4 regions of the Pseudoalteromonas sp. DY56-GL79 genome follow, and region 1 is predicted to be linked to each of the others. Evidence: predicted binding sites of a transcription regulator. Region 1 holds the regulator's gene; each other region holds the start of a gene.
The links. Region 1 encodes sigma-54, which starts transcription at its own class of promoters, with help from an activator protein. Its sites were predicted from a motif close to GTTGGCACGNNNNTNGNNT; they were not measured.

Region 2: NO992_RS01975 (PAS domain-containing sensor histidine kinase) is a predicted target of sigma-54. The motif match lies at 2,666-2,684, and genes of this name have one in related genera.
Region 3: NO992_RS01510 (FimV/HubP family polar landmark protein) is a predicted target of sigma-54. The motif match lies at 2,496-2,514, and genes of this name have one in related genera.
Region 4: NO992_RS07990 (PA2169 family four-helix-bundle protein) is a predicted target of sigma-54. The motif match lies at 2,517-2,535, and genes of this name have one in related genera.

What each region holds. Positions count from the first base shown of each region.
Region 1 covers NZ_JANHZS010000006.1:55,356-60,670, reverse strand. The annotation lists gene kdsC (3-deoxy-manno-octulosonate-8-phosphatase KdsC) at 1-29, shown strand, start outside; gene lptC (LPS export ABC transporter periplasmic protein LptC) at 26-580, shown strand; gene lptA (lipopolysaccharide transport periplasmic protein LptA) at 570-1,112, shown strand; gene lptB (LPS export ABC transporter ATP-binding protein) at 1,112-1,837, shown strand; gene NO992_RS05820 (RNA polymerase factor sigma-54) at 1,884-3,383, shown strand; gene hpf (ribosome hibernation promoting factor) at 3,413-3,700, shown strand; gene ptsN (PTS IIA-like nitrogen regulatory protein PtsN) at 3,702-4,160, shown strand; gene rapZ (RNase adapter RapZ) at 4,153-5,019, shown strand; gene NO992_RS05800 (HPr family phosphocarrier protein) at 5,020-5,289, shown strand.
Region 2 covers NZ_JANHZS010000002.1:132,868-138,182, forward strand. The annotation lists gene NO992_RS01960 (flagellin) at 1-228, shown strand, start outside; gene NO992_RS01965 (sigma-54 dependent transcriptional regulator) at 377-1,816, shown strand; gene NO992_RS01970 (DNA-3-methyladenine glycosylase I) at 1,884-2,483, opposite strand; gene NO992_RS01975 (PAS domain-containing sensor histidine kinase) at 2,720-3,820, shown strand; gene NO992_RS01980 (sigma-54-dependent transcriptional regulator) at 3,817-5,196, shown strand.
Region 3 covers NZ_JANHZS010000002.1:32,532-37,846, forward strand. The annotation lists gene NO992_RS01495 (DUF6419 family natural product biosynthesis protein) at 1-23, shown strand, start outside; gene NO992_RS01500 (4-phosphoerythronate dehydrogenase) at 107-1,231, shown strand; gene NO992_RS01505 (aspartate-semialdehyde dehydrogenase) at 1,269-2,285, shown strand; gene NO992_RS01510 (FimV/HubP family polar landmark protein) at 2,575-5,315, shown strand, end outside.
Region 4 covers NZ_JANHZS010000009.1:34,215-39,529, forward strand. The annotation lists gene NO992_RS07975 (methyl-accepting chemotaxis protein) at 1-1,375, opposite strand, end outside; gene NO992_RS07980 (hypothetical protein) at 1,591-1,782, opposite strand; gene NO992_RS07985 (DUF1328 domain-containing protein) at 1,823-1,990, opposite strand; gene NO992_RS07990 (PA2169 family four-helix-bundle protein) at 2,001-2,447, opposite strand; gene NO992_RS07995 (mechanosensitive ion channel family protein) at 2,613-3,497, opposite strand; gene NO992_RS08000 (BON domain-containing protein) at 3,733-4,296, shown strand; gene NO992_RS08005 (outer membrane beta-barrel protein) at 4,358-4,933, shown strand.

The DNA.
Region 1 (5,315 bases):
TATTGACTTCCAAAGGATCAAGTACATGACCGTATTGCGTGTCATCTTACTCATTGTTTTCGCTTCAATAATGGTATGGATGTGGTCGCCCATGTTTAATCCATCAGAGGCGGACTCAGCAAAAGAAGATGAACCGTTAGCTAAGCCCGATTATGTTGCAACCACACTTCAGCAAACGACCTATAGTGAAAATGGCTTATTAAACTATCAGGTAACTGCTGATAAGATGGAGTTGTATCAAGATCTTGGCTTTAGTCACTTTGAAAAGCCTATTTTCACCTTATATAACGGTGAGCAAAATTGGCAAATAAGTGCATTAGAAGCAACACTGTACGAAAACAATACCTTGATATTAGAGGGCAATGTGCTGGCAAAGAATTTAACGCCTAACGCCATGATCACCGATATCAATGCCGATAATGTAAGAGTTGAAATTAAGCAAAAATTGATGAAGTCGGAACACCCTGTCGTTATCACGGGTCCTAGTCTTAGGATCACGGGTAAAGGACTGCATGCGGATCTACAAAAGCAAGTGATCGAACTCATCAACCACACAAAGACAATTTATTATGACCAGTAAAATCATTAACAAACTAGTTTTCATCGGCTTGCTTGCAAGTTCTACTCTAGTAATTGCTGCAGAACAAAATGAAGTCATTATTGATGCTGGCCGTCAGCAAGCTCAACTGCAAAGCAACATCGGTATTTTTGAACAGAATGTTGTTATTATTCATGGCAACAGAAAAATAAATGCCGATCGCCTAGAAGTCCATCGCCGCGCGGAGCTTGGTACTAACAAGCAACTGCTTGTTGCAACTGGCAGCCCAGCTATTTTCAGCGAACGTCAACCTGATGGTAATTTGCTAGAAGCCAAAGCAAACGAAATTCGCTACGACGTTGCGAAAGGCACCTTAGTCATTTCTGGCGATGCGGAAATCAATCAAACTGGGCAAAAAATCAATGCTCAGGTCATCACCTATGACATTGAAAAGCAACTGATCAGTGCTGAGCGCTCAGACCAAGAAGATTCCCGTGTAAGAACCATCCTTGTTCCTGTTGATGACAAAAAAGACGCAAAAGATAAAAAAGCGCAGGAAGAAGGTAACAATTAATGAGCGAGCTCAAAGCAACTGGTCTAGCAAAGAGTTATAAAGGCCGCCAGGTCGTCAAAAATGTTGGCTTAAGTGTTCAAGCTGGCAGCATTGTAGGCTTATTGGGCCCGAATGGCGCAGGTAAAACCACGACCTTTTATATGATTGTAGGGTTAGTACCAAGCGACAAAGGTTTTATTCAGATTGATGACGAAGATATCACTTTGCTACCAATGCACAGCCGCGCGCGACTTGGTATTGGTTATCTACCGCAAGAGTCTTCGATCTTTAGAAAACTCACGGTCTATCAAAATTTGATGGCGATTTTAGAAACTCGAAAAGACTTATCTAAAGTTGAAAGAGAAGCTGAACTAAACGAGTTACTGGATGAGTTTAATATCCAACACATTCGCGACTCACAGGGCATGGCATTGTCGGGAGGCGAAAGAAGACGCGTAGAAATTGCTCGCGCTTTAGCCGCTAACCCTAAGTTTATCCTGTTAGATGAACCTTTTGCTGGTGTTGATCCTATTTCGGTGTTAGATATAAAGACAATCATAGAGCACCTAAAAAACCGCGGTATCGGTGTGCTAATCACCGATCATAACGTTAGAGAAACACTGGACGTATGTGAAAAAGCCTACATCGTTTCACATGGTGAGTTAATCGCTGCAGGCACGCCAGAACATGTTTTGGCAGATCAAACCGTAAGAGATGTCTACCTAGGCGAACAATTCAAGCTATAGTTAAGACGTAGTATTAATAACTGTTAAAAAGGATTGTTAGAGATACATGAGGCAATCATTACAGCTGCGCATGGGGCAGCAACTTACAATGACTCCACAACTGCAACAAGCCATTCGCTTGCTGCAGCTTAGTACATTGGATCTGCAACAAGAAATACAAGAAGCATTAGACAGCAATCCATTGTTGGAAGTGGAAGAAGGTGATAATACTGACGGCGAAAACACTGACCAACACAGTCAAGAAAAGAGCAGTGCTGACGACAATCAAGATTCAAGCGATGAAGTGCAGGTTAGTGACTATGAGATAGACTCAGATACAGCCATGAGCAAAGACACGGTGAGCGATGACCTCGCCATGGATGTCACTTGGGACGAGTATATGAGTGCAGCGCCCGCTGCAAGCTCAGGCCCACTTCCCGATGACGATAATGTTTATCAAGGGGAAACCTCTGAATCTCTCCACGACTATCTCATGTGGCAACTTGAGCTGACACCATTTAGTCCAACAGATAGAGCGATTGCGATTGCGATTATTGAAGCGGTCGACCTGTCAGGCATTTTAACACTGTCTTGCGAAGACATTTTAGAAAGCATTAATGATGAGAGTAGCGAAGAGCCTATTGAGCTGGATGAAGTCGAAGCCGTGCTCAAACGTATTCAGCTTTTCGATCCTGTCGGTATCGCAGCGCGTAGTTTACAAGAATGCTTGTGTATTCAGCTAAATCAATTCGCCCCAGATACGCCATGGATTGCCGAAACGAAAATGATCCTGACAGAGCATATCGACTTGCTTGCCAGCCGTGACTATCGAACTTTGACTAAGAAAACACGCCTTAAAGAAGCCGATCTCAAAGAGGTCATGACGTTAATTCATAGTCTTAACCCAAAACCAGCGGCAAGCATTATTCATGAAGAGCCTGAATATGTGATCCCTGACGTATCGGTGAAAAAAGTAAAAGGTCGTTGGGTCGTAGAGCTAAATCCTGATGCTATGCCTAAAATAAAAGTAAACGACCATTATGCTGCGATGTCTAGAACAGCGAAATCCAGTACAGATAGTCAGTTTATTCGCTCACATTTACAAGAAGCGAAGTGGTTTATTAAAAGCTTAGAAAGCCGAAATGATACTTTATTAAAAGTTACCAATTGCATTGTGCAACAACAACAGGCATTCTTTGAACATGGCCCCGAAGCAATGCGCCCTATGGTGCTAAATGATGTTGCTGAAATGGTTGAGATGCATGAGTCCACAATTTCCCGTGTGACAACACAAAAATACATGCATACACCTCGGGGAATATTTGAGCTGAAGTACTTCTTCTCTAGCCATGTAAGTACAGAAAATGGAGGTGAGTGCTCTTCTACAGCAATTAGAGCACTTATCAAAAAGCTGATAGCTGCAGAAAATACCGCGAAACCATTGAGTGACAGCAAAATTGCAGATATCTTAGCTGAGCAAGGAATTAAGGTAGCGAGACGTACGATTGCAAAATATCGTGAATCCCTAGCCATTCCACCGTCAAATCAGCGTAAAAGCTTGATATAAGACGTAAAAACCAAGAAGGAAAAATGCTTATGCAACTAAATCTAACTGGTCGCCATGTAGAAATTACTGACTCATTAAGAGACTATGTCACCAACAAGTTTGCGAAGCTAGAAAGGCACTTTGATCATATCAATAACGTGCATGTGATCCTTGATGTCGAGAAGCTAGTACAAAAAGCAGAAGCAACATTACACGTAAACGGCGGCGAGCTATTTGCATCAACAGAGCATCAAGATATGTATGCCGCAATTGATGGCCTTATCGACAAGCTAGATCGTCAAGTTATTAAACACAAAGAGAAGCTCACTCGACACTAAGATGAAATTAAGTGAATTGGTGAACAAGGACTGCAGTAAAGCTGCGGTCCTTTTTAATAGCAAAAAACGTATTTTAGAATACATCAGCGAACTGGCTCATAGCCAAATTCCAAATACCAGTCAGCATGCTATCTTAGACGCTTTAATGGCGCGAGAGAAATTAGGCAGCACAGGGATCGGTAAAGGTATTGCCATTCCTCATGGTAGACTTGAAGGTTTGGATAAAATCCTTGCAATGGTGCTTGTTAGCGAGCAAGGGATCCAGTTTGAAGCCATAGATAAGCAGCCTGTCGATATTTTTGTCGCGTTCATCGTACCCGAAGGTGATAATCAACAGCACCTGAAGACCTTAGCGGCGATTGCTGATACACTCAAAGACAAGTCTTTTTGCAAAATGCTTAGGCAAGCAAAAAGTGATGACGAGTTATATGCAGTGATCCAAGGTGAACTTGATGAGTGATGAAGAAAAAGGACTCGAGCTTATCATTATCAGTGGCCGCTCAGGCTCTGGTAAATCTGTAGCGCTTCGAGTATTGGAAGACTTAGGCTACTATTGTGTAGATAACATTCCAGTCAATTTACTGCCGTCTTTAGTCCGCAGCGTTTCCGACAATTATAATAAAATTGCAGTCAGTATTGATGTTAGAAACTTGCCTAAAGAACAGGACGAGTTTAATGACATTCTTGAATACTTGCCTGGTTTCGCCAAACCTACCCTGTTTTATTTAGACAGTGACGATCAAACCCTGATAAAACGCTTCTCAGAAACACGCCGTTTGCACCCTCTTTCACTACATAATCTTCCATTAGATGTTGCGATAAAGAAAGAACGGGAATTGTTAGACGTGTTGATCACACGCGCTGATTTTCTCATTGATACTACAGGCCTGAGCGTTCATCAACTTGCGGAAGATATCCGCGAAAAAATCTTAGGTAAGAAAGACAAACAACTCATTATTACCTTTGAATCTTTCGGCTTTAAACACGGCATCCCAAAACAAGCGGATTACGTTTTTGATGCGCGCTTTTTGCCCAACCCACATTGGGAGCCTGAGCTTAAGCCGCTAACTGGCCTAGATCAGCCAGTCAAAGACTATTTGTCGAGTCACAGCATCGTGCAAAAGTTTACTTGGCAGATCCAAACCTTTGTACAAACTTGGTTACCACACTTAGAGCGTAATAATCGCAGTTATCTAACGATCGCAATAGGATGTACTGGTGGACAACATCGCTCGGTATACTTAGCGCAAACCATTGGCGAGCGATTTGCAAAAACCCATCCCAACGTCAAAATTCGCCACCGTGAGCAAGAGGGTTAAATGTTAGAAGATACGTTTTTAATCCAGAACAAGCTCGGCCTGCACGCTCGAGCAGCGACGGTTCTTGCGCAATTAGCGACCCAATTTGATGCCGAAGTGACCTTATATCAAGGAGACAAAAGTGCTGCTGCTGACAGCGTACTAGCGCTGTTGTTACTTGAAAGCAGCCAAGGAAAAGAAGTACGAGTGGTTTGTGAAGGTCCCGATGCTCAGTATGCACTAGACGCCATTGGTGGACTAATAGAAAATAAATTTAATGAATCCGAGTAACTTGGGTTACTAGCGCCCAGATAGCA
Region 2 (5,315 bases), on a different contig from region 1:
AACAGCCAACGCGCGGAGCTTGGCGCATTTGAAAATGCGGTATCTAGTACAATTCGCTCTGCAAGTAACCAACGTGAGAACATTGCGGCTAGCCAAAGTCGAATTCAAGACACCGATTACGCGCAAGCGGTGAGCGATCAAGTTGCCAACGATATTTTATCGCAAGCTTCTATTGCTTTGCGTGGTCAAGCTAATCAGTCTGCATCATCGGTACTAGGTTTATTATAAATTAATACCAAAGTATTGATATAGAACAGCTCTAGTGGCGATTTTTTGGCGTTAATGTCAAAAAGTTGCCACTTAGGTATTGCATCCCCCTTAATCTCTCTTACAATCTAACTATTGAAAAAATTTTAAGTAGATTGGTTCTCAAGCAATGGTCTTGATCTTAGATAACAACAACAAAAGAGCGATCGGATTAGGTGCGGCACTTAGTTTTGTCGGTCAAGCAAATGAAGTGCTGGCCGAAGAGCGTTATGAGCCCAAGATCCTTGATAACAACCAAGAACCAATTTTTGTGCTAGGCGCTTTGCAAAGCTTAACACACGAAGCACTAATAAAATCTCATCCAGCCGTCCCATTTTTATTAATAGGTGAAACGCTCAGACCACTACTTGCGTTGCCGAATGTGATAGGGCTCATCACCGAACCCTTTGGGCAAGAAGTCACGATGCAATTGCTACATGACTGTCAGCAATATTTACGTATGCTTCCAAACAAAGAGAACAAGCTACTAAATAAGAGCTTTGATGGTTTAGTTGGGGAAACCGAAGCGGTTAAAAACGTTCGTTTCTTGATTTCTCAAGTGGCTAAAACCGACGCCAATGTCCTTATTTTGGGGGAATCGGGAACCGGTAAGGAAGTGGTTGCACGTAACGTACACTTATTGTCTAAACGTGCGCAGGGACCATTTGTGCCAGTTAACTGTGGTGCTATCCCTGGGGAGTTGTTAGAAAGCGAGCTTTTTGGTCATGAAAAAGGCGCGTTTACTGGCGCGATTTCAGCCAGAAAAGGGCGCTTTGAACTTGCGCAAGGCGGTACGCTTTTTCTCGATGAAATCGGTGATATGCCACTGCAAATGCAGGTGAAGTTGTTACGAGTTTTGCAAGAACGCACCTATGAACGAGTAGGGGGCACAAAGCCTATTCAGGCCGATGTTCGTGTGATTGCCGCAACGCACCGTAATCTTGAAACCATGATTGAAGACGGCAAGTTTCGCGAAGACTTATTTTATAGACTCAATGTATTCCCCATTGAAAACCCCTCTTTAAACGAGCGTGCGGAAGATATTGCGCTACTGCTAAAAGAACTAACACGTAGAGTAAATGAACAAACGGGTAATTCGGTTAAGTTTACGGATAGAGCCGTAGACAGCTTAAAGTCGCACGCTTGGCCTGGGAATATTCGAGAGCTTGCAAACCTTGTGGAACGAATGGTGATTATGTTCCCAGACAAGGTTGTCGATGTGACGGATTTACCACAAAAATACCGCTATATAGAAGTTGAAGCGTTTGAGCCTGAATATCCAGAGGAACTATTAGAAAAAGATGCGTTCAATGAACTATTTAGCGATGGTTTTAGTGACGACGAAGAGGACATGGTCGCGGAAGATTTTGCGCCGCAAGCATCGAATGTTGGCTTACTGCCGGACGAGGGGATAGAGTTAAAAGAATATTTAGCAGAGCTTGAAATTGATTTGATCACTCAAGCTTTAGAGCGCTACGATTATGTGGTTGCTCGCGCTGCTGAAATTTTGGGCGTTCGCCGTACAACATTAGTTGAGAAGATGAAAAAGTATAATCTCAATCGTGACTGATAGTTCATCAATTACTACCGGATCAACTCAGCAAGGCCGCTTAATACGCGGCCTTGTGTTTTATTGTTTAAAGTCGAGTAAAATCCAAGTCTTGATAACTGGCAATAATGGTTTGTTTGCAAAAACAGTTATCGGCATGGTCGTTAACCATGCCGCAAGCTTGCATATGCGCATACACGGTCGTTGAGCCTAAAAACTTAAACCCACGTTTTTTTAAGTCCTTGGCAAATTTGTCGCTGAGTTCAGTGGTGGCAACGGCATCGTGTTTGTCACGCATGGGGTTGATAACAGGCTTGTAATTAACAAATTGCCACTGGTATTTTGCAAAGCTGCCAAACTCTTGCTGAATTTCAATAAATCGCTTAGCGTTGTTTATCGTGGCTGCGATTTTTGCGCGGTTTCTGATAATTCCGTCAAATGCTAATAGCTGCTCGACATCTTGCTCTGTCATCTGGCTCACTTTGTGTACATCAAAATCGTGGAATGCTTTTCTATAGCCTTCACGTTTTTTCAAAATGGTATACCAGCTTAAGCCAGCTTGTGCAGATTCCAATGTGATAAACTCAAACAAGCTCTGGTCATCCAGTACAGGTCTTCCCCATTCCTTATCATGGTATTCAACATAATCGGGTTTGCTCTCGTCCACCCAGCCGCATCGTATTGTCATTGTTGGCTCTCTTCTATCTAATTGTGAATATGAATAAGCTAAATGATTTACTACGCCAACTACTCATTGCGGCATCACATTTGGCTTTCAAAAACTCTATCATAATGCTGTATATAAAAACAGTGTCAATAAATTGATATTGTTAAACATTGCGTAACTCCATGTTTTAAATGAAATATAAAGTTGGATCGTTTTTTGCTTTTATCCATTGAGTTTATTTTTAAGAGAGCGGAAAAATGGCATTAGCACATGTTATTAATCCACAATTTGTACCAACGACGAATCGCTACAATCCCTGTTTGCTGCAAGAAGCCTACGTCGGTGAATTAAGCGACCTTAGGCAGCAGGCGAGTTGGTTAAGTCATCTCGTTGATACTATGCCTGCAGGTGTTGTGGTACTTGACGGTCAAGGTATGATTGCTAAGGCAAATCAAATCGCGATGGATATGTTGGGTGAACCACTCGAAGGTGAAAAGTGGTTTAGCGTTATTCAGCGTTCATTTCGACCACAGCAGGACGATGGTCATGAAGTCTCTCTTAAAGATGGCAGAAGAATTAAGTTAGATATTACTGCGCTAACACCAGAACCTGGGCAACTCATTTTGATGACAGATCTTACCGAGACGCGCCGGCTTCAAAGCCGTGTTGCGCATATGCAAAGGTTAAGTGCGTTAGGAAAAATGGTTGCTTCATTGGCGCATCAAGTGCGTACGCCGTTATCGGCTGCGATGTTATATGGTGCAAATCTAGGTGCAGCTAACCTTCCTTCGGCTTCTCGAGAAAAGTTTCACGATAAGTTGATGTCTCGGTTAAAAGACTTAGAAAGCCAAGTTAATGACATGCTGCTGTTTGCTAAAAGCGGTGAACAACAAGTGGTTGAGCGAGTGTCAATGCAACAGTTATTGAGTGAAGTCAAAGCGGGTGCTGACGCTATGGTTGAGCTTAACCAAGCAAAGTTGGAAGCATTTTTACCTGAGCCAGATATCGAAATATTAGGTAATCGTACGGCGCTTGCAAGTGCGATCCAAAATCTGATCCACAACAGTATTCAAATAATTGGCAGTGCGGCACACATTGAACTTAATGCAGAGCGCGAGCCGTGTGGCGAGTATGTACGTATCTCAGTTGTTGATAATGGTCCTGGCATTGATGAAACCTTAGTAGACAAGTTGTTTGAACCATTTTTTACCACTAAGTCGCAGGGGACTGGGCTAGGACTTGCTGTGGTTAATTCAGTCGCTAACGCACACAAAGGGTTTGCGCAGGCAGACAATGTTGAAGGTAAGGGCGCGCGTTTTAGCTTGGTACTACCACTAATTGAGGCGGAGGAGCTATGAGTAACAGAGTTTTAGTTGTTGAAGATGATGCTGGTTTAAGAGAAGCACTCATAGATACATTGCAGCTTTCAAATATCGAGTGCGTAGAAGCAAGTTGTGCGGAACAAGCCGTTTTATTGCTAAAGCAGGAAACCTTTTCTTTGGTGGTGAGTGATGTGCAAATGGGTGCCATGAGTGGGCTTGACTTGTTAAAGACCATTAAACTCAACTATCCCGAATTACCGGTATTGATGATGACAGCATACGCGACCATTGATGATGCGGTTGAGGCGATGAGATTGGGTGCTATCGACTATATGGCGAAGCCATTTGCGCCAGAAGTATTGCTTAATATGGTTGGACGTTATTTACCTGAGAAGGAAAAAGAGACAGACGGCCCCATTGTTGCCGATCCAAAGAGTATTAAACTACTTGAACTGGCCGCAAAAGTAGCTAAGTCGGATGCCAGCGTTATGGTACTTGGGCCAAGCGGTTCAGGTAAAGAAGTGTTGGCTCGTTATATTCACGATAAATCTGACAGAGCAGACGAGCCTTTTATCGCAATTAACTGCGCTGCAATCCCGGAAAATATGCTCGAAGCGACCCTATTTGGTTACGAAAAGGGGGCGTTTACAGGTGCCATTCAAGCGTGCCCTGGAAAATTTGAGCAAGCACAAAAGGGAACGATTTTGCTTGATGAGATCACAGAGATGGATTTGGGATTACAAGCAAAATTACTTCGCGTGTTACAAGAGCGCGAGGTTGAGCGTCTAGGCAGCAGAAAAACCATTTCACTGGATGTCAGAGTGTTGGCAACCAGTAACCGCGATTTAAAAGAAGCGGTGGATGATGGGGTATTTAGAGAAGATTTATATTATCGCCTCAATGTTTTCCCGCTAGAGTGGTTGCCATTGAAGGACAGAGCAGGTGATATCGCTGTGTTAGCCGAGCATTTGTTGGTAAGACATACGCAAAAAGCAGGCAAGCCAACACCTATATTAAGCATCGGTGCAAAGCGCAAGCTCAGTTCGCACACTTGGCCTGGAAACGTAAGAGAGCTAGACAACGTTATTCAACGTGCCCTGATTTTGTTCCAAGGTAATGAAATTCAAGAAGATGATATTTTTATCGAAAATTTCTCACCGATGGCTTTGATTGAGTCTGCACCACTTCTAAATCATGAAGCATCAGCTTTAATGGAGCGCTCTCAAGGTGAGGATGAAATCATTAGCTATAAAGATGAGTTACAGGATAAAGAACACCAAATTATTTTAGATACGCTGGCAAAGTTTAATGGTAAACGTAAAGAGGTGGCGGAGGTATTGGGTATGAGTCCTCGCACACTTCGCTATAAGCTGGCAAAAATGCGAGATTTAGGGATTGCGTTACCCGCTTAACCTAAGATACTTAAGCTTAAAAGGAGTGAGTTAGCTCATTGCTTTTCCAAACCTCAGGTTAAGCTTTATATGTCAATTAAAATTTAATTAGGTGCCTATAAAGATCAGCAGATCTTAGG
Region 3 (5,315 bases), on a different contig from region 1:
AAAATAAAAGGTTTTATTATTAGTCGCCTACCTTGCCATGTTAAACTCGACTCAGGCGATGTGTTATCGCCTGAGTACTCGAGACAATAGGTGACAGGAAACCCGCATGCGAATATTAGCCGATCAAAATATGCCCTTAGTTGAGTCATTCTTCTGTGAAATTGGTGAGGTAACTCGGTTTGATGGCCGTAGCCTTCAACCTGACGAGCTAAAAAATGTCGATATTCTGTTGACTCGCTCAGTTACTAAGGTCAACAAAGCCCTGTTAGCACAAGCCGATAAACTGAAATTTGTGGGGACTGCGACAATAGGGATTGATCATATTGATACCTCATTGTTGGCCAGCGCCAATATCTCGTTCAGCAGCGCACCGGGTTGTAATGCGATAGCTGTTGCCGAGTACGTGATAAGCGCTTTACTTGCATACGCACAAGAAACCTCCACGCCACTTCAAGATAAAACGATCGCCATCGTTGGTGTTGGTAATATTGGCGCGTGTTTGGCTTCAAAGCTTAAAGGACTTGGTCTTACGATATTATTGTGTGACCCCGTAAGGCAGCAAGCAGGGACATTGGATTCACATATAGCTCTAGATGAAGCCTTAGCTCGCGCGGATATCGTGACATTTCACGTTCCATTAGTTAAGCAGGGCCCGCATAAAACGGTTCATTTACTTGATGCATCGCGGATAGCGGCATTAAAGCCAGGCACGGTGATAATCAATGCAAGCCGGGGAAATGTTATCGATAATCAAGCGCTTTTGCACGCTGTAGAGGAGGGGCACGCGCTCGAGCTGATCTTAGACGTTTGGGAAAATGAGCCGAATATTTTACAGCCATTATTGCAATATACTCGTTTTGCTTCTGTACATATAGCCGGCCACACGCTAGAAGGCAAGGCACGAGGCACGCAAATGTTATATGAAGCCGTATGCCGAGAATTCGATTTACCAGCCTGCAAAACGATTAGTGATTTTCTTCCTAAGCCAAGTGTCACTGGCTGCCAATTGCAAAGCACAGCCAACGAGCAGGATATTGTCAATTTAGCGCATCTTGTTTATGACATTCGTCGCGATGATGGCATCATGAGAAAACAGCTAAACACATTGGGCTTTGATACCTTGCGTAAGGCATATCCCGTGCGCCGAGAATTTAGTACAATTGCAGTTAATGATGACTCACCAATCAGTGAAAAGCTTTACCAACTTGGCTTTTCTGAGCGCAAGAGTTAAGTGCTGTGGTTGGTATATTACAGAATGAGGAAAAATAATGTCGCAAAAATATAATGTTGCGGTACTTGGCGCAACAGGTCTTGTTGGCAAGCAAATTATCGAATTACTAGCGGAACGAAAGTTTCCTGTAGACACATTGTACCCACTCGCGAGTAGCCGAAGCGCGGGTGAAGAAATTGACTTTATGGGTGAAAGAATCGAAGTTCTGGATGTTGAAGAATTCGATTTTTCTAATGCCCATATCGGTTTGTTTTCAGCGGGTGGTGCCGTGTCAGAGAAATATGCACCAATCGCCGCTGAAGCTGGCTGCATTGTGATAGATAACACCTCACATTTCAGATACGACTTTGATATTCCATTAGTAGTTCCTGAGGTGAATAAAGACAGTCTTGCAGATTTTAGAAATCGTAACATCATTGCTAATCCAAACTGCTCTACAATCCAAATGCTAGTGGCACTTAAACCAATTTATGATGCCTATGGCATTGACAGAATTAATGTCTCAACTTACCAAGCGGTATCTGGCGCAGGTAAAGAAGCGGTAGATGAGTTGGCTAAGCAAACTGCAAACTTAATGAATGCAAGACCGATGGAAAACGAAGTATTTAGCAAACAAATCGCTTTTAATGTCATTCCTCAAATTGATGCGTTCCAAGAAAATGGTTACACCAAAGAAGAAATGAAGATGGTGTGGGAAACGCAAAAAATCTTGGGCGATTCGAGTGTTTTGGTTAACCCGACTGCGGTTCGCGTTCCTGTGTTTTTCGGTCATGCTGAAGCCATTCATCTTGAAACGCGCATGCCTTATGATCTTGAACATGTTAAGCAGTTACTTGCTGATGCGCCGGGTGTTGAGCTAATTGAAGACGAAAATGATTACCCAACACCGGTAAGTGATGCAAGTGGTAACGATACCGTCTATGTAGGTCGTGTAAGGCAAGATATTTCACATCCACTAGGCTTAAACTTATGGGTGGTATCAGACAACACTAGAAAAGGTGCCGCAACAAATAGCATCCAAATTGCAGAAGCCCTGATAGAAAGCTATCTATAAGTACCCATTGATATCGCAAAGTAAGCAGAGTTTTGCTTACTTTTCCGCGCTATAACGGCAAACTTCTGCCAAGAAGTTTGCCGTTAAGTCAAATACTTGACTATTCTTCACCTATATCAGCTATTCCAAAATCAGTAAAAAGCATTATAACCATGTTAACTTTCAATACGTTGCAATGGATATTCCAACATATCTGGTTTATAGTTTGCATTTGGAATAGAGCTTGCTTCAAAGCCATAATAATAAAACGTCGTTTAACGGGTGTTAAACATTTGAGTAAAGGATCGGCATGCGCGGTTTAGCCTTATTTAGTATCTTTGTATTCGCACTGATTGCCACACCAGTATATACCCAAGAGGGGGTAGTGCTAAAAGGCCCTAAAGGGGTTGATTATGGGGCTCAAGGTCGGTCAATAGGGCCTATCAGACCCACGGATACATTGTGGCGTATAGCACAAAAAGTGCGACCAGATGACTCGGTCACCATTTATCAGGTGATGAAGGCGCTTTACGATAAAAATCCTAATTCATTTCTAGATAAAAACCTCAACCATATGCAGGATGGGGCGTATTTACGTATTCCTACCATCAATGAAATTCGCAGTGTTAACCCTGAGTTGGCAAAGCAAAAGTCGGATCAAGATGACAAACTTTGGGAAATGAAGCGTAAGGGGTTATTGAATCCAAATGCAATAAACGAAGCCGAAAAAAAGGTTACACAAGCTCGTAAAGTCGATGTAGAAGAAGCAAAAGAAGACCTGACTAATCAACTGCGCTCTTTAAAAATGGAACAGGACATGCGCCTGATGGACTTACAAAAAGAGTTCAAATCCTCGGTGCGTAATGTTGAAGAAATCCTATCCGAAAACAATAAATTAAAACAGCAGCTCGGCGCTATTTCTACTGAACTTCAAACGGTTCGTACCCAACTTGGTAAAGACAGCGAAATCCAGCAACAGCTCAAGGCTGTTATTGACTTGCAAAATGAAATGATTGATCAGCAGGCAGCTCAGGCAAAAGCGCAAGAAAGTAGCGAGTTAAGCACATTCTTTAGCTCACCAGCTGGCATTGCGTTACTTGCCACATTACCGGCACTACTGGCAATTGCTGGATTCGTTATGTTTCTACGCCGAAGAAATCAATCTCAAGCGTCGACAGATGACGACGATTTTCTTCCGCAAACACCATCTGTGGCTGCAGGCGCTGCGGCGGCGGGAGCTGCAACCGCTGCGACTGCATTTGACCCTGAGCCAGACCCACTTGATATCGGAATGGGCGACGATGAAGACGCACTGGGCGCAAGCGTACAGTTAGATGACGATATCTTACCTGAAGACGATGAAATTACCTTTGACTCACTTGATGACGACTTCGATGAAGGAAGTGATACGTTAGACCAAGATGAATTAGATAGCTTACTAAATGAAGATATTTCGTTTGATGATGATCATGACGAAGACTTTATGCAACAGAGCTTTGACGAGACTGGTGATGAAGTTTCGCTTGATGTTGATGATGGCCAAGATATTTTAAGTGACAGCGATCTTGATGATTTGTTCAATGAGTCTCAAGATGAAGAAATTGATGTTAGTGATGATGCCCTTGCAGCCCTGAGCGAGGAACTCGCTGATGAGCAAGCTGGTGCTGTTGCAAACGATGATGATATCGATTCAATTCTTGACGGTGCGCTAGATGAAGAGCCCGAATTTAGCGGCAATTTTGATAGTGAGAGCTTAGTCGATGCCGATGATATCGATGCGCTACTTGATGCCTCTCAAGATGCTGACGATGATGCATTGCCTGATTTTGAGGAACCAAGCACTGAGCTTGCGGGTGATGATATTGATGCCCTGTTAAATGAAGTGCAAGACGATACGTTAGCTGAAATTAACGAAGAGTCAGATATGCTCGACGGTGATGATATCGATGCTTTATTGGATGAAGCGCAGGAAGATACGTTGCCGGAATTAGAGGAAGAATCCGGTGATCTTGCTGGTGATGATATCGATGCTTTATTGGATGAAGCGCAGGAAGATACGTTGCCGGAATTAGAAGAAGAATCCGGTGATCTTGCTGGTGATGATATTGATGCTTTATTAGATGAAGCGCAGGACGATACGTTGCCGGAATTAGAAGACGAGTCCGATGATCTAGCTGGTGATGATATCGATGCTTTATTGGATGAAGCGCAAGAAGATACGTTGCCGGAATTAGAAGACGAGTCCGATGATCTAGCTGGTGATGATATCGATGCTTTATTGGATGAAGCGCAAGAAGATACGTTGCCGGAATTAGAAGAAGAGCCTAGTGATCTTGCTGATGACGATATTGATGCTTTATTGGATGAAGCACAGGACGATACGTTGCCGGAATTAGAAGACGAGTCCGATGATCTAGCTGGTGATGATATCGATGCTTTATTGGATGAAGCGCAAGAAGATACGTTGCCGGAACCGGAAGAAGAGTCCGATGATCTAGCTGGCGATGATATTGATGCTTTATTGGATGAAGCGCAAGAAGATACGTTGCCGGAACCGGAAGAAGAGTCCGATGATCTAGCTGGCGATGATATTGATGCTTTATTAAGTGAAGCGCAGGAAGATAAGTGGCCGGATCTTGAAGAGGAAGGTAGTGAGTCTACAGAGGACGAGCTCGATGCATTAGTAGACGAAGTACCAGAAGACGCATTACCAGAACTTGAAGAAGAAGTTGGTGAGCCTGCAGATGACAATCTAGATGAGTTACTAGACGAATCTGCAGAAGATACGTTGCCGGAGCTGGAAGAAGAATCTGATGAACTTGCCGATGACGAACTCGATGCATTAGTTGACGAAATACCAGAAGATGTTTTGCCAGAGCTGGAAGAAGAATCTGATGAACTTGCCGATGACGAACTCGATGCATTAGTTGACGAAACACCAGAAGATGTTTTGCCAGAGCTAGAAGAATCTGATGAATTGGCCGATGACGAGCTCGATGCATTAGTTAACGAAACACCAGAAGGTGTGTTGCCAGAGCTGGAAGAAGAATC
Region 4 (5,315 bases), on a different contig from region 1:
CCCTATCTACCCCCGCAGCAGCACTTGATTGCGCATTCTCCATCGACGATACTGCGTTTTGTGCCATGCCTTGTAACTTGCTGATCATATCGCGGATAGATTCTGTGGCTTTTTGCGTATTATGTGCCAATTGCCTGACTTCGTCGGCAACAACCGCAAAACCTCGGCCCGATTCCCCTGCTCTCGCCGCTTCTATTGCAGCGTTTAATGCCAGAAGATTTGTTTGTTCAGCCACACCTTGGATCATTAAAACAACCTGGTTGATTTCATTAGACTGATCGTTCAACGCTTTAATTAACTGCGCATTATCTCCTACTTCACTAGCAAGGCGCTCAATGGCCTGAATATTTTGCGAAATAACATCCATCCCTTGTTTCGCAAGCTTGCCGGACATCTCAGCTTTGTTCGCGGTATTCATCGCATTATGCGCCACTTCTTGTATCGCACTACTCATTTCTGTTGCTGCGGTTGCAATCATCACTGTTTGCTGCTCTTGCTCTTGCGAAGTGCCCGCAATCGACTGACTGATACCATTCAACTCGTTCGAGGTCGTAGAAAGGCTATTCACGATTGTGACTAGATTGGTAACTAGCTCATGTAAGCTAGACACCATGGTATTGAAGTCATTCCCTATCTGGCTTAACTCATCTTGCCCCTCAACTACCACTCGTTGTGTTAAATCTGCATCTCTTGCAATATTACCAATACGCATACGTAAGCGGCTAAGTGGTTCATTAATTGACCTAAATATCAACATGCCAATTAGCACCATTACTACCACAATAACAACGGAAGAGATAATCATCGCCGCTTTTGTCGCACTGGCTTCTGAGCGACCGACGTTCCGAAGCGCACTCGCTTCAGTAAGCTGCAATTCAATTAGGGCACTGTAGCTTTCGCTAAGCGGATCGAAGGCCGCATAGAGGTCATGTACAAATTTATCGTAAGGAATTTCTTCAAAGGTATTTGCGTTAACTCGGTTAATATAATTAGACAGCAGTTGTTTGACACTTAATTCTGCTTTTTCAACTTGCTTTACTAAGCTTCGCTCTTCGCTCGTAAGGTCCGTGGACAAATAGCTATTCCACTCTTTTTCAGCGATATTCTTAGCTTCTTCGATTTGCTTTAACGCAGCACCATTGGATAGTTGATGGCCTCGTAACTTGTGAAACGTATCCACAATAACCACCGCGTAGTTATCTGACACCACTTTTATTTGTCTAAGCGGTACAACTCTGTCGTCATAAATACGGTCAATGTAATTGATAAGGTTTGATAATGTTCCGATTGTGAAGATGGTTGCAAGAATAAAAAACACAGCAGGTATGCCTGAAAGCGACAACAATCTGCTTTTAACTGAAACCCTATTTAGCATAATCTGATTTTTATTGAGTAAACATAGAAATAAAGTATTACTCAAAGTTCGTAGATTACAATATTAATTGCAGATTAAGCAGCGTGATTTTGATGTGCATCATATTTATTTACTGTGTCCCCCCTTTTTAGGGTATTGATTTTAAACTTATTACAAAAAAGAGGAGAAGCTTTATCGGCTTCTCCTCTTACATTCCACGTCGAAATTGTTTTTGCTTAACACTCTTCGTTTTCTGCGTTCAGGTTCTCTTTTACATCTTCACAGGCATCTTCTACACTGTTTTCCACTTCCTGCACCGTTTCATCGAAACGCTCACCCGCATCTTCCGCTGGGCCTTCACTACAACCAAAAAGTGCTAAAATTGAAACAAAACCAAATGCTTTAGCTAATGTAATTGCTGATTTCATAATCTATCTCCTAAAACCGTTTTAGAACGTTAAATCCCTTTTATCTGGGAGCGCGTGCTTTACCAAAAATAAACGAAATAATCATAAAGGCGATAAACACAAAGAATAGAATTTTCGCCATACCTGCCGCAGCGCCCGCGATTCCGGTGAAACCTAACACGGCTGCGACAAGTGCTAGGAATAAAAACATTACAGCCCAACTCAACATAACATTCTCCTTAGGCAGTTAGCTCTTGCAACTGCTTCATTTGATCGTGACAAGCTTGCATTCTGGTTTGAATTTGCAGTAATACACTCTTGCATTTAGGTGGAAGATCTTTACTTAGCGATTTATCAAGCTTGCTCAACACTTTATCTTCCACTTCTTCTAGCTGAGAAATATAGGTGTGCTCTTTGTCGGTGCTCACCATACCAACCAACTTGGTGTACGATTCACGAATATCGATGCTAAGCGCTGAATCAGTCTCGATTTCACCCTCGTCAATAAGAACAAATGGTTGTAGATCCGAGATTGCTTGCGCTTTATCTACAATCATTTGGTCAAATACGCGGTTTAATTCGATATTATCTAGCTTCTTTTTAGCTTCGGTGTAAAAATCAACACCACCATTTAATACTTTAATGAGCTCTTTTACCGGCTCCATGTCGTAATTTGAATCTGCCATAAATAACTCCTTTCGTTGCAATATTTAATAAGTGCATTTTGCAAATATTATTTTCTGTCCCTTTCGTCAATGCAGATTAAATGCCAAATTATAAACCTTTATTTTACAAGGGTTTTTAATATAAGCACTTTCAGACCGGTGAAAATATTACAAACTAGATGTAAATTATTCCTGTGATAATTGCGCACTTAAGGTCGTGCTGCCTTTGGCATTGAAGTCCATCGTCCTAATAGGGAAAGGAATTAAGATATCGTTATCGGCTAAAACACGGTTAATTGTACAAATTGCTTGGTGCCTGACCACCATAAAGCCGGGATCAGCTGGGTAGTCTATCCAAAACCACACGAGTAGATTGATAGAACTATCACCAAAAGACTCAGCATAGACATCCGTTTCTTTTTGGTTTACTACGAAATCAAGCTTGTTAATTGCCTCAACAATCACCTCTCGGGCTTGTTCTGGGTCATCCGCATAAGAGATACCAACTGGTACTTCTATTCTTCGCTTACCAAGCTTAGTGTAGTTTTGTAACTCATTCTTAAAGAGAATTTTGTTGGGAATATAAGACAGCTGGCCGTAAAAGTTTTCTACTAAGGTATTTCTCAAATTGATTTTACTTACCGTGCCAAAGCAATCCTTGGTTCTGATAATGTCACCGACCATAAAGGGCTTTCTGACTCCCATCACAAATCCAGCGATGAGGTTCTCGGTCATATCTTGGAATGCAAAGCCAATAGCAAGGCCAATGATCCCCGCCCCAGCCAACAGTGACATTACGGCACCTGATAGTTTTACTATATCTAAAGCGAAGAAAATCCCAATGGTAATAATAGAGACTTTAAATATGGAACTAATAAGAGAAGCAACTTGTTCTGTCTTTATTGCTTTTTTAATCGCTTTAGAAAACCAGATTGTTGATATTTTAGCCAGCACTGTAAAGAATATTAGTATCATTAAGGCTAGGATCATATTCGGTAGTAACTGCACACCGGATTCAAGCCAAGAGATTAACTTATCATTAATTAACGTCCAAAATTTTTCTAAATTCATAATTACTCATTCCTATATAAGTACGCGACAAAGATAGAATGCAGTAATCATTCCTACTGATATTAATTAGCCGTTCATGAAAAAGGTAATTATTACAAAGTAATGTACACATTTTCTCGGTAAATTCTTCCTTAAAACTTACCAACAAAATAAAAACACATAAAATTCAATAATTTACAACATGGCACAACAGCTGCAATAGGTAATTCGACTACGAAATTAAAGGAGTTTAATTATGAAAAAGACATTAATTGCAACTGTACTTGTATCTTCACTTACTACTGCTTCAGCGTTCGCTGCTGATAATTCTTGGGAAAAAGAAGCAAGCGATGCTTGGATAGACGGTAAAGCAGAAGCGACGCTACTTTTCAACGGTGAGCTGAACAACTTTGACATTAACACAGATGTAAAAAATGGCGTTGTAGTGCTAACTGGTAAAGTTGAACACTCAGTAGACAAAAAGCTAGCTGAAGAACTGGTACTAGGTATCGACGGCGTAAAAGAAGTGAAAAACGACCTGACTATCGTGGATATGTCCGATGAACGCAAAAAAGAGCGTAACTACGAAAGCGATAGCGGCTTTACTGACGCAAAAATCGCAACAGTAATTAAGTCTCGCTACCTGTTTGACACAGATGTAGATGGTACTGACATCGATGTTGATGTGGAAGGTTTAGTCGTAACACTAAACGGTCATGTTGGCAGCGAAGCGGAGCGTAAACTTGCTGTGCAAATCGCAAAAAACGCCAATGACGTTAAAGATGTAAAAGATAACCTTCGCGTTACTAAAAAATCATAAGCAATTTTGATTTGAGGGGGTACTCCCCCCTCCCATATTTATATTGATTTAAGGAGTAAAGATGAAACAATTAACTATTGCCGCTGCGCTACTAGCTTCTCTAGGTCTTGCATCTACCGCTGCTCACGCGGAGTCTGATTTTGGACTAGAAGATTATAAAATTTATACAGGTATCGGTTATGGCCAATACTCTTTTCAGTGGGAAGATCGTGAGAACGACACCTCGTTCGATGATGACTCGTCTATGTTAAAAGCGTATGTGGGTACAAAAATCAATCCATATTGGAGCTTTGAACTTGCCTATGAAAACTTCGACGAAGCAAGTGACATTGACAACTCTGCTGAAATCGACGGTATTTCTTTATCTACACGTCTCTCAGCCCCATTAAACGAATACTTTTCAGTTTACGCAAAAGGTGGTTGGCTTGAATGGGATGCAGATATCTATGCTGATATTCCAGCTGTGGGTCGTGTTTCATCTAACCTTGAAGGTGGCGACTGGCTTTATGGTGCCGGTGTAGAGTTCCACCTAAACGAAAACATTAACATGCGTTTAGAATATACGCGCTACGAACTTGAAGACGATATTGATCCAGATATGGACGTAGCAGCAGTCTCTATTGAGTATCAATTTTAAGCAGTACTGATGGCTAATTTATAGCCTCCCAATTATTTCCCCTTTGACTCAGTCCTGGCTCTTCCACAAGAGTCTGGTTTTGGCGCTACCTCTTGGTAGCGCCTTTTTTGTTTTCAATGTACGGCTTCTATATTGAATAATATGATTGCTTTCTCGCTATTCCTTTATTTGTAGAAAATAGAGTTTAAAGATAAACAATCTCTAGATGTAATATTTACCAGTCACAGCTAGAAATGAAATCTGTCGCATTTTTAAACTCTACACCCTGTAGGTTCTGCTATGTAACATTTACACCCTTCGTATCGCATCTACCGACACAAAATATAAAAAATAGATAACAAGCTGATATTTATAAAGTTTTAAGTTGGCAAAGGGTTTGCAA